One region of the Hymenobacter latericius genome, then DNA from elsewhere that is predicted to be linked to it. Evidence: riboswitches for the same ligand, from Rfam matches in the RefSeq annotation. Region 1 holds a riboswitch; the other holds the start of a gene.
What was found. A riboswitch is a leader RNA that binds a small molecule or an ion and turns the genes downstream of it on or off. The one in region 1 is predicted to bind cobalamin.
Positions count from the first base shown of each region.

Region 1 (5,724 bases):
ATTCACAATCTCCACCTTGCCGCTGTTGTTGGCCACGATGTAGAGCTTGTCGCCGATAGCCGTTACGGACTGCACCACGTCGCCGGCGGCGCGGCCGTTGGCGCGCCGGAAGGGGTCTTTGTCGGCTTGCTTACTGGGCTTGTCGTAGGCCGTAACCGAGCCGCTGGGCGTGCCAAAGTTGCCTTGGTTGGCCACGTACACCGCTTTGGTTACCTGCGGGGCGGGTTGCTCGTCTTCTTTTTCGGAGGGGTTGCAGGCCCCCAGCACAAGGGCCGTTACGGCCAGGGCGGGTAGCCACGGGCGGCGCATCAGAAGTTGCATAATAGCAGAGTAAGGGTAATGAATGAGAAGAAGGATTTCGGCAGAAAGTACCTAGTGCCAGCCCAGGCGCAGGCTTACCATGCCCGAGCGGCCCGGCATGGCCCGGCCGGCGTAGTTCTGGTAGCTTTGGTTGGTGAGGTTGTAGCCTTGCACCAGGCCTGTGAGGGTGTAGCGCCCTAGGTGCACGGTGCGGCCGGCGCTGGCATGCAGCAAGGCATAGCCCGGCAGGTAGTCGTCGGCCGAGGCCGTGGTGTAGCGGTACCCCGTAAACACGCCGTTGAGGGCCAGCTGCCAGTTGCGCCACCCGTGCTGCGTACCCACCGCGGCCGAGTGCAGCGGCACGTAGCGTAGCTGGTTGCCCACGGGGTCGAGGTCGGCCGCGTAGCCGCTCACCTTGCGGGCTTGCGTGTAGGCGTAGGCCGCCGTAGCACTCAGCCGGTAAGCCCCCAGGCGCAGCTGGGCCTGCGTGCTGGCCTCGATGCCGCGGCTCCGCACCCGCCGCACGTTGCGCGGGGCCAGCACGCCGCCCGCCGGAATCCACTCTACCCAGTTATCAACCAGTAAGTGGTAGGCCGTAAGGTCGGCTTGCACAGCCACGGGCAGCCGGGTGCCCAGCTGGCCTTCGTAGTGCAAGCCGCTTTCGTAGCCCACGCCGGTTTCGGGCCGCAAATCGGGGCGCGCTACGCCGCCCCAGTACCGTTCGTTCAGGGTGGGGGCGCGGTAGCTGCGGGCCGCATTGGCCTTCAGCCACAGCTGCTGATGCTGCGTACGCCACAACTGGTATTCGGTACCTAGGGTAGGGGCCAAAGGGGCGCGCCGGCCGGGCAGCACGGCCTGGCGGGCATTCAGGGTAAGGCGCAGGCGGGCCGTGGGGTCGTAGCGCAGCAGGGCGATGCCGGCGTAGCGCTGCTCGGTAATGTGCCGCCGGTAGCCATCCACATCGGCCACAAAGTGCTGGGCCTCGGCCCCCAGGCGCAGGCTGGCGTTGGGCCGCCACTGCAGGGTGTGCTCGGCCTGGGCCTGCCACACCGCCGTAGCCGAGTTGCTGGGCTGCACCTGGTCGTTGTAGTAGCGAATGTTGTCGGCGAAGCGGGCGGCGCGCACGGCGGTTTCGCTGCGGGCGCCGCGCCGGCGGTACCCCAGTACCAGGCGGCCGCTTTCGTCTTGCTGCCGGGCGTGCGCATCGGCCGAGCCGATGGCGGGCTGAATCTGGCGGTCGGAGCGCGTAAACCAGGCCGAGGCCGTCAGCTCCGACGTTGGGCTGAGCTGCACATTCAGCTGCTGCGTGAAGCTGCTCTGCTGCAAGGCCGCGCTGGCTTGCCGGTGCCGCACCGGCCCCCCGAAATCGAGGGCCGTGTACGGGAAGTTGTTTTCGGCCGAGCGCACCAGCAAGCTGGTTTGCACGGCCACGTGCGCGTCGCGGTGGCTGCCCTCGAAGCTAACTGCGCCGTAGCCGAAGCTGCCGGCCTCCAAGGTGGCGCTTACCTGCTGGCCCAGCCGGGGCGCGGCCGGGCCCAGCACCACGGCCCCGCCCATAGCACCAGTGCCGTACAGCGCGGCGGCGGGCCCGTGCTGCACGCTCACCTGGCCCACCGAGGCCACCGGCAACAGCGCCATATCGGCCTCGCCGAGGGTCGGGAAGTTTACGCTGAAGCCGTTCCAGAGCACCGCGGTATGCCGACCCGAAGTGCCCCGAATAGATAAAGTAGCCAACTGCCCCGGCCCGTAGGTGCGCAGGTACAGCGGCGTGCGGGCCGACAGGGCATCGGCCACCGAGGCCGACTTAAACGGCACCAGCGCGGCCGAATCGAGCACGGTAAAGCGGCTGCCGGCGGCGTAGCGCGTGGGGCGCTGGGCCTGCACCTGCACTGCGGGCAGCACGTGCCGGGCGGTATCGGGCGGGGCAGCAGGGGCGGGCCGCTGCGCCTGCGCCGCAGCCGAGGCGCCGAGCCACAAGGCCACCGTAGCCCAGCCGCCGCCCAGCCGCCGGAAAAGGGTAAAAGCGTACATCCGAACCAAAATTTTCGGGGTCGAAAAATTCGGTTCAGAACCCTGCGCGCCGCCGGTAAGGCCCCGCGCAAAGCCGAGTCAGAATCAGGAAAAAGAGCCCGTTGCGGCAACGCGGGGCCGAAATCGATTCATTCTCCGCCCGTCCTCCGCAGGCGCCGAACACTAAGAGTTGCGCGGGCAGGTCTCCTGACTTGCTTCGGCGCCGGGCGGCCTTCCCATTCCTCGGGCCCTAAGTGGCCGTCGTAGGAACAGTGGCGAAGAGGCTCGGCGCGGGTACGGTGAAGCTCACAGTTGCGGGGACAGTCGCCGAATTTCACGGCATTCCCTTTTCAGCCGCGCCCCCCAATCGGGGTTTGGCCACCCATGCACCGGCAAAGATACGCAGCGTTTCGGATTTGCTTGATTACGCGGTTTTCTTGCACCCCTGCGGTATTGCCGAGGTGCCGGTGGCCGCCGCCCGGCCCGGGCTGCGCGTATAGCCCCGCATGAAGCTCCTGCACGACTACTACCGCCAACCCGATGTGGTGGCCCTGGCCCGCGACCTGCTCGGCAAATACCTGTTCACTTGCATCGATGGGGTGCTCACGGGCGGCCGCATCGTCGAAACCGAGGCCTACGCCCACGTGGGCGACCAGGCCTGCCACTCGCACCTAGGGCGGTTTACCAAGCGCACCAGCGTGATGTACGAGGCCGGCGGCGTGGCCTACGTGTACCTGATTTACGGCCGCTACGCCTTGTTCAACATCATCACCAACGAAGCCGGCAAAGCCGATGCCGTGCTGATTCGGGGCCTCGAACCCACTGAGGGCGTGGCTGAAATGCAGCTGCGCCGCGGCCTCGCCGCCGTTACGCCCAAGCTCACGGCCGGCCCTGGCTTGCTCACGCAGGCCCTGGGCATCAGCACCAGGCACTACGGCACCGACCTCACGGGCAACCTCATCTGGCTCGAAGACCTAGGGGAGACGGTGCCCGACGAGCAAGTGCTAGCCAGCCCGCGCGTCGGCATCGATTACGCGGGTGACGATGCCGCGCTGCCGTGGCGCTTCCGCATCAGGGGCAATAAATGGACGAGCCCGGCCAAGTAGAAGGAGGAAGGAAGAATGAAGAAGGACGATGCGCCTAGGTTTCAGATGAAGGAAGAAGGAGGAATGAGGAAGGACGAACCAGATTGCCAATTCGTCCTTCCTCATTCCTCCTTCTTCCTTCACCCTAGCTCGTGTGGTTCAGCCTATCACAAACCAGTACGATGAGGCGGTTGCGCAAATCGGTGGTGGCCAGCAGGTACGTGGTGCCGCCCTCCCGAATGCCCGTGCGGTAGCGGAAATCGGCCACCGAGTCGGGGAAGTTACGCACGGTTACGTGGGCGCGCTGGTCGGCTTCGAGGTGGGCCAGCAGCTCTTTCTTATCGTACTTGCACACGGCCCGGCACTGGAATACGCGGCCGGGGAAATCCTCGCGTAGGGTGTGCGAGGTGTAGAGGTGGCTGTGCTGGTGCAGTTTCAGCAGGTTGTAGCTGGTGCCGATGCTCTTGAAGCCGCCGGCCTTGAGCACGGCCACGTTTGGCTCGTAAATGTACGTCTGGGGCTCGGCGTAGCGCGGCGTGGCCTTAGCTTCGCGGGTGCGGTTGGTCCGGAAGGTTTGCTCGCGCCCGTCGCGCAGCAGGTTCACGGTAAGTCGCTCCGGGTCGATGGCCGCTTCCTGGCCCAGCTCGTAGAGCACCTCTTTGCACTCGTTGTCCACGGCTACTACCCACAGCCGGCGCACGCGGCCCAGCTCCTGCAGGGCCTGCTCCACATCGAGCATGGGCGAAGTTTTCAGCAGCACGCGCTCGGCCTTGCGCAGCAGCAAGGGCAGCAGGCGCAGCACGTCGGGCTCGCAGTCGGCCAGCCGAAAGATCTTCTTGTCGGCGGTGTCGCGGCGGGCCGGGTCGAGGTAAATCCAATCGAAATAGCCGTCGGGCTGCTCGCGCAGCCACGCGGCGGCGTCGCCCGTGTGCACCTGCACGTTGCCGATACCTAGGGTGCCCAGGTTGTGGCGCACCACTTCGGCCAGCTGCGCGTTGCGCTCCACGTAGTGCACCTCGGCCACGTGCTGGGCAAAATGGCTGGCATCCACCCCAAAGCCACCGGTAAGGTCGGCAATGCGGGCGCCCGATACCAGCTCGGCCTTAAATGCGGCCGTTCGCGCCGACGAAGCCTGCTCTACCGACAACGCCGGCGGAAATACCAAATCGGGGTTGGCGGCCCAGGCGGGCAGTTTGGCTTTGGCTTTCTGGCGGGCCTGAATCTGCTGCACCAACTCACGTACGGGCAGATCGGGGTAGCGCCGGGCCTGCAAAGCCAGCGTAGCGGGGTCATCGTGCAGATGCTCGGCTACGTACTGCCGAGCCGCTGCCGACAGCGTTACATCCATCACAATCGAAAATGCGCTTGTACGGCGCTAAGGTAAAGGAGCCTGGGTTAGCGCAGCGTCCAGCCAACGAGCAGCTGCGGGCGGCCCGTCGGAGCCGTCACGCCCAGCACATCGGGCTTGGCCTGCATAAAGCCCATACGGCGCGCCGTGGGTAAGGTGGCGTTGTGTGCCTCTACCGCCCGAATAAAATGCTCGTTGGTGCGGTGGGTAATTAGCGCGTTGCTGAGCAGGCTGCCCAGGGCTACGCCAATGGCTACCTTTTGGGTGTTGTTGAAATATTGTTGCTCGTCGCCGCTCAGTACCTGCTGGGCGTACACGCCCACCGCGCCTGCAAACACGGCCCGCTCGCCCAGCAGCATCCACTTCTGGCGGCGGTAGCGGTTGAGGCTGGCCAACGCTTCGGCATCGTGCGCTACGTAGGGGCGCAGACGCTGGCCAAAGAAGCCCGCGTTCTGGTAATCCTCGGTGTTGCCCGTTGCAAACCAGAAGTTTTTCTGGCGGCCGTTCAGCCCGCGGTCCTGGTCTTCGGGGCTTAGCTTGATGTACTGCACCGGCTTTTTGGGCACTTGCGCATGTGCAACACCCGCCAGGCCCAATGCCAGCGGCAACGACAAAGCAAAACAGCGGCTTTTAGGTGCGAAAGCCAGCGAAAGGGAGAGGAGCATGGTACAAAGGTAGGTGGCAATTACCCAGAAATAATCATATCTCCGGATATAATCCGCTCAACACCAGCCCGCCCCGATACGTTCGGCAACTCCGAAGTTTACCTAGGGTAATTGCAGCTGCCGGGCCTGGCTGCCCCGCACCGCTACGTGCCACCTGCCAACGAACCAACGCATTATTAACGCAGCTGACACACGCTTTATTGCCGCCCTGTTACAGCTGAGCTGCTCTGGATGCCTGCCTGTTGTTTACTGGAAAAGGCCAACAAATTGGCTACCTTTGTGGTTGGATTGCGAAAATTCCAATATTATGGTTGAG
Region 1 is NZ_CP110136.1:3,979,122-3,984,845, forward strand. It holds gene OIS50_RS17600 (YncE family protein) at 1-321, opposite strand, end outside; gene OIS50_RS17605 (TonB-dependent receptor) at 373-2,331, opposite strand; cobalamin riboswitch at 2,491-2,711, opposite strand; gene OIS50_RS17610 (DNA-3-methyladenine glycosylase) at 2,817-3,416, shown strand; gene OIS50_RS17615 (class I SAM-dependent methyltransferase) at 3,541-4,743, opposite strand; gene OIS50_RS17620 (hypothetical protein) at 4,791-5,408, opposite strand; gene ahcY (adenosylhomocysteinase) at 5,716-5,724, shown strand, end outside.

Region 2 (5,724 bases), 670 kb from region 1:
GTAACCGGTATCGGGCCGCACGGGCATGCTGGGCGGAAAATTACCTAGGGCCAGCACCACCGTGTTGGCATTCAGCTCGCGGCCGTCGTCGAGGGTTACGCGCATCAGGCAGCCACCGGCAGCGGGTGCGGCGGCTACCGCGCGGTTGGCCAGCCACTGCACGCGCACCCCGTTGATGGCCGTGTTCTCCAACGCTGCCTGCACCAGGCCCTCGATGTAGCGGCCGTAGGTTTGGCGCGGGCAAAAGCCGTACTCACCCTCGGCAATGCCGTTTTGCTTCAGCCACTCCACAAAGTGGTTGGGCTGATCGGGAAAGGCGCTCAGGCCCTGGCTGCGCACGTTCAGCAGCCACTCGGGCCGGTCGTTGGTGTAGGCGGTGCCGGGGCCGAGCCGCTCGCGCGGCTCCACCACCACCACATCGAGCGGCCAGGGGCCGCCGGGCAGGCGCGTAAGCTGCACGGCCAGCAGGCTGCCCGCTACTCCGCCCCCAACAATGACAATGGTACGCCGCGTCATACAAAGCATTGTAAGTCCAAGATTATCTTGGCTATGAGTCCGAAAAAAGGAAATTTTCCGGACTCTGCCTACCTGGGGCTTACAGGCAGCGGGCGCGGCAGGCCGGGCTACAGATACGCGTTCGGCACCAAAAAGTCGCGCACGTACTCGCTGATGCCGTCTTCGAGGCGCGTGAAAGGCCGCGCGTAGCCAATGCTGCGCAGCTTGCTCATGTCGGCCTGCGTGAAGTATTGGTAGGTGTCGCGAATGTCCTCCGGCGTGTCCTTGAACTTGATATCGGCCGTTTTATCGAGCGCGGCAAAGGTGTTCAGGGCCAGGTCGAGGAAAGTGCGGGCTTCGCCGGTGCCCAGGTTGTAGATGCCCGAGTTGCGGCGGTGGTGCATCAGGAAGATGCACACGTCGGTGAGGTCGCGCACGTAAATGAAGTCGCGCATCTGCTCGCCGTCGGCAAACTTGGGGTTGTGCGAGCGGAACAGCTCCATCGAGCCCGTGCGCTGCACCTGCTGAAAGGTGTGGAATATCACCGAAGCCATGCGGCCCTTGTGGTATTCGTTGGGGCCGTACACGTTGAAGAACTTCAGGCCCGCCCAGAAAAACGGCTTCTCTTCCTGCTGAATGGCCCAATTGTCGAAGTCGTTTTTCGAGTCGCCATAGGGGTTGAGCGGGCGCAGCAGCGGCAGCAGGGCTTCGTCGTCGGAGTAGCCGAGCGTGCCCGAGCCGTAGGTAGCCGCCGACGAGGCATAGACCAGCGGCAGCTGGTAACGCACGCAGGCCTGCCACATCTGCTTCGAGTAGTTCAGGTTCAGCAAATCGAACACGGCTTTGTCTTGCTCGGCCGTATCGGTGCGGGCGCCCAGGTGGAAGATGAACTCCACCTGCTCGTGGTTCTTATCAAGCCACTCGAAGAACTCGTTGCGGTCTACGAACTCGCGCAGGCGCTTGCCTTTCAGGTTCGGCATCTTCTTCTCCACCGAGAAGTTATCCACCGCCACCACGTCGTTGAAGCCATCGGCATTGAGCCGGCTTACCATGCAGCTGCCGATAAAGCCCGCTGCGCCCGTCACGATAATCATAAGCTCAGATGTCGTTTTCTGTGGGGCAAAGGTAGGGCAGCCGATGGCAATGCACGACTAGCTGCGCGGCGCCGTGCGCAAATGCTGCGGCGCCGCGTGTGGCTCCGCGCCTCATCGAGGCAAAAAAGCCTGCCGGCACCTAGGGCGCCGGCAGGCTTATCGGTTGGTTGCGAGTGGTTTACTGCCTGCGGTAATGGGGTTAGAGGTTCAGCGAGGCGCTGTACATCCACACCGTTTTCTCCTGCTCCCGAATGTAGTCGCTCATCAGCGCGCCGGTGCCTTCGTCGTTGGCCTCGCCGGCCAGCTCCAGCAGCTGGCGCTCCAGTATCAGCAAGGCCTGAAAGTTCTCGACCACGGTGCGCACGGCGGCGTTGCCTTCCGAAACGTTGGTGGCCTCCTTGATGGTAGCGGTGCGCACGTAATCGGTAAACGAGTGCAGGGGGCGGTGGCCCAGCGTGAGGATGCGCTCGGCTATTTCGTCGATTTTCACGAGGGCATCGGTATACAGCTCCTCAAACTTGGCGTGCAGCTCGAAAAACTTCTCGCCCTTGATATTCCAGTGAAAGCCGCGGGTGTTGATGTAGAAAATCTGGTAGTTGGCGAGCAGGGTGTTCAGGCCCGAGGCAAGCTCCTGCGCCTGAGCCGAGTCTAAACCGATGTGGTTCTTCATGTGCGTGTTTGGAATGGAATGAGTAAAGATCCGTGGCAACCCCGGCGCTGCGCCGGCCGGCTGCTCCTTGGTGCATAAGCAAATCGGGGCACCTAGGGTTACGCCCGGCGCCGATGCCAAAGCTCTACGCTGGGCCGGGCGCTTGGTTTTGGCCGAGTTGCCGGGCGGCCGCGCATGCCCGAAAAAGGGCCCGAAGTTTCCGCTACCTTTGGCGCACTGTTTCTTGGTTGACTTTGCAACCAGACAGCGGCAGGTGCCCGGCCCTAGGTCGGGCTTAAAAAGGGAATCGGGTGCAACTCCCGAACAGACGCGCTACTGTAAGTACCCGCTAGCCAAGTCTTTTCGAGCAAGCCATTGCCCCGCTCCCAGGGGCGAGAAGGCCGAGAAGATGGTACAAGTCAGGAGACCTGCCCGCCGCTGCTTGGGTGACGCCTTCGCGCCTACAAGGCCGTCATCAGGTAAGAAAAGCAGCGGTTATGCGCTGTTGTGCAGCCGCTTGGCAGAGCTGCATCAGCACCGTTCGGTGCCTTGCCTGTTGGCTCCGGAGGAAAGCAGAATGCGCACGGTAATGCAGCCGGGCAGCAGGTATCCGGCAGCCTTCGGGCCAGCCTTTTCTTCTGCTTGATGACGTCTCCTTTCCCGGGTTCTTCCGACCTGTTTGCCCTGCCCGTGCCGCCGCTGGTGCCGGCCGGTAGCCCGCTGCCCGCCGCCGTGCAGCACCGCATCGATACCAAAACCAAACCCCTGGGTGCCCTAGGTCAGCTCGAGGACTTGGCCCGGCAGGCCAGCTTGGTGCAGCAAACCTTGACACCTGAGCTTCGGCAGCCGCACCTGCTCGTATTCGCCGCCGACCAAGGCATTGCTGCCGAAGGCGTAAGCCCATACCCCGCCGAGGTAACCGGCCAAATGGTGCGCAATTTCGCCGCGGGCGGGGCGGCCATCAACGTGTTCTGCCGGCAGCATGGCCTTGCGCTGCAGGTAATAAACGCCGGCGTGGCCAGCGACCTCGCCGACGTGCCCGGCGTGCGCGACGCCAGGGTAGGAGCCGGCACCCGCAGCTTCCTGCACCAACCAGCCATGTCAGCAGCTGAGTGCCAGCAAGCCCTGAATGCCGGTGCGGCCATCGTCGATGAGCTGCACGCCGCCGGCTGCAACGTAGTGGGCTTCGGCGAAATGGGTATTGGCAACACCTCGTCGGCGGCGGTGCTGCTGCATGTGCTCACGGGGCTGCCGTTGGCGCAGTGCGTAGGCCGCGGCACCGGCCTCGACGATGCCGGCCTGCAGCATAAGCTTGCGGTGCTTACCCAAGCTGTAGCCGCTCACCCCGAAGTATCGGCCCGCAACCCCTTACAGGTGCTAGCCACGTTTGGCGGCTTCGAAATAGCCCAGCTTTGCGGTGCCATGTACCGCGCCGCTGCCCGGCGCATGTTGGTGCTGGTCGATGGTTTTATCGTAAGTGCCGCCCTGTTGGTAGCGGCCCGCCTCGAGCCCGCTGTGCTCGACTATTGTGTGTTCTGCACTCAATCGGCCGAGGCTGGGCACCGCCATTTGCTGGCCGCCCTAGGTGCCCGCCCGCTGTTGCAGCTGGGCTTGCGCCTGGGCGAGGGCACCGGCTGCGCTTTGGCGTACCCCTTGGTGCAGTCGGCCGTGGCCTTCCTCAACGAAATGGCCTCCTTCGAAAGCGCTGGCGTAAGCACTGCCACCGAAGCTACAGCCTCCGAAGCCCGATGAAACAGTGGCTTCGCACCCAAGTAGAGCTGCTGCTGACGGCCGTAATGTTCTACACCCGCATACCTTGCCCCAGCTGGATTGGCCACTCCGAGGAGCTGCTCAACCGCTCCACCATCTATTTTCCGCTGATTGGCTGGCTGGTGGGCGCGGCTTCGGCCGTGGTGTACCTAGGGGCGGCTTACCTGTGGGGCTCGGCCATTGGCTTGCTCCTGAGCATGGTGGCCTCGGTGCTGATTACCGGGGCTTTCCACGAGGATGGCTTTGCTGATGTGTGCGACGGTTTTGGGGGTGGCTGGACGAGCGGCCGCATCCTCGAAATCATGAAAGACAGCCGCGTGGGTACCTACGGCGTGGTGGGCTTGGGCTTGCTGATGGCAACCAAATTTGGTTCGTTGTACCAGGTTAGCAACGCCGAATCGGCCATCCGGGCATCCATACCGGTATTACTGCTGGTAGCACATCCGCTTAGCCGCCTTACGGCCCTCAGCTTCGTGTTCACGCATCAGTACGCCCGCGAAAACGACGACGCCAAAGCCAAACCCGTAGCTAAGGCCCTCGACCTAGGTCGGCTGCTGACGGCCAGCGCCTGGGGCCTGCTGCCATTGCTAGCGTGGATGGCCTACGCCCAAAACCCGGGCATGCTGCTGGTGCTGCTACCATTAGCCATTCTGCAAGTGGTGCTGGGTCGGTGGTTTCAGCGCTGGATTGGCGGCTACACCGGCGACTGCCTCGGCGCTACCCAGCAACTGGCCGAGGTGGTTATTTACTTGTTCTTCACCGCTAGCATCTGGTTCTGATGGCCTCTCCGCTGCTCGACGTTTACCTGATTCGCCACACTGCCGTGGCTACACCCGGCCTCTGCTACGGCCACCACGATGTGGGCCTGGCCGAAAGTTTTGCCGATGAGGTAGCCGCGCTCCAAACCAAGCTGCCCACAGCGCCGGAACAAGGTTTTCAAGCGTTTACCAGTCCGTCGACGCGGTGCCGGCAGCTGGCCCACACCGTTGCCAACAGCGCCGTCCTCGACGAACGCCTGCGCGAAATGCACTTCGGCGCCTGGGAAAACCGCGCGTGGGCCGAGCTGCCCGAAGCCGAGCTTACGCCCTGGATGGCCGACTACGTAAGCGTAGCGCCGCCCGCCGGCGAAACCTTCCAGCAGCTGCAAGACCGCGCCACCGCATTTCTGGCCGAGCTGCCGCAACTCTCACCCGAAGCCGGACCGGTGCTGGTGTTCACCCACGGCGGCGTAATCCGGGCTCTGTTGGCGCACTGCCTGGGCTACCCGCTGCGCAATGCCTTTCAGGTTACCATCGATTTCGGCTCCGTTACCCAGCTCACGCACCAACACGGGCGCTGGCAGGTGCGCACCGTCAACCGCTGACCCGTTCCCCTAATGTGTGTGAACAGTCAGCAAAAAGAACGTCATGCTGAGCGCAGTCGAAAGGTCGGCGTAGCCAAGCATCTCTACTGCTTCGCCAGATAGTAGAATGTTATCAGCAAGGAGGCTTGGCAACGCCTTGGTGCGGTTCGACAAGCTCTGAAAGTTTTTTGCATTCGCCTTCCACATTCCCCTAGGTCCATAACCGCGCACCTTCTCCCCACACCTGCGCGCTACCTTTGCCAGCCATGCGCTACCTGTATTTGCTGCTGCTCGGGGCTTCGATGGCCGCTTGCTCCCAGGCTTCTGATTCGGCCAACGCCACCAAGGTCGAAGCCCCGCTGCCCGCGCGCATC
Region 2 is NZ_CP110136.1:286,841-292,564, forward strand. It holds gene OIS50_RS01120 (FAD/NAD(P)-binding protein) at 1-516, opposite strand, end outside; gene rfaD (ADP-glyceromanno-heptose 6-epimerase) at 624-1,589, opposite strand; gene OIS50_RS01130 (Dps family protein) at 1,789-2,259, opposite strand; cobalamin riboswitch at 2,494-2,688, shown strand; gene cobT (nicotinate-nucleotide--dimethylbenzimidazole phosphoribosyltransferase) at 2,884-3,990, shown strand; gene OIS50_RS01140 (adenosylcobinamide-GDP ribazoletransferase) at 3,987-4,787, shown strand; gene cobC (alpha-ribazole phosphatase family protein) at 4,787-5,371, shown strand; gene OIS50_RS01150 (ABC transporter substrate-binding protein) at 5,617-5,724, shown strand, end outside.
Region 2: linked by a shared signal. The riboswitch ahead of cobT (nicotinate-nucleotide--dimethylbenzimidazole phosphoribosyltransferase) and the one ahead of OIS50_RS17605 (TonB-dependent receptor) in region 1 are both predicted to bind cobalamin.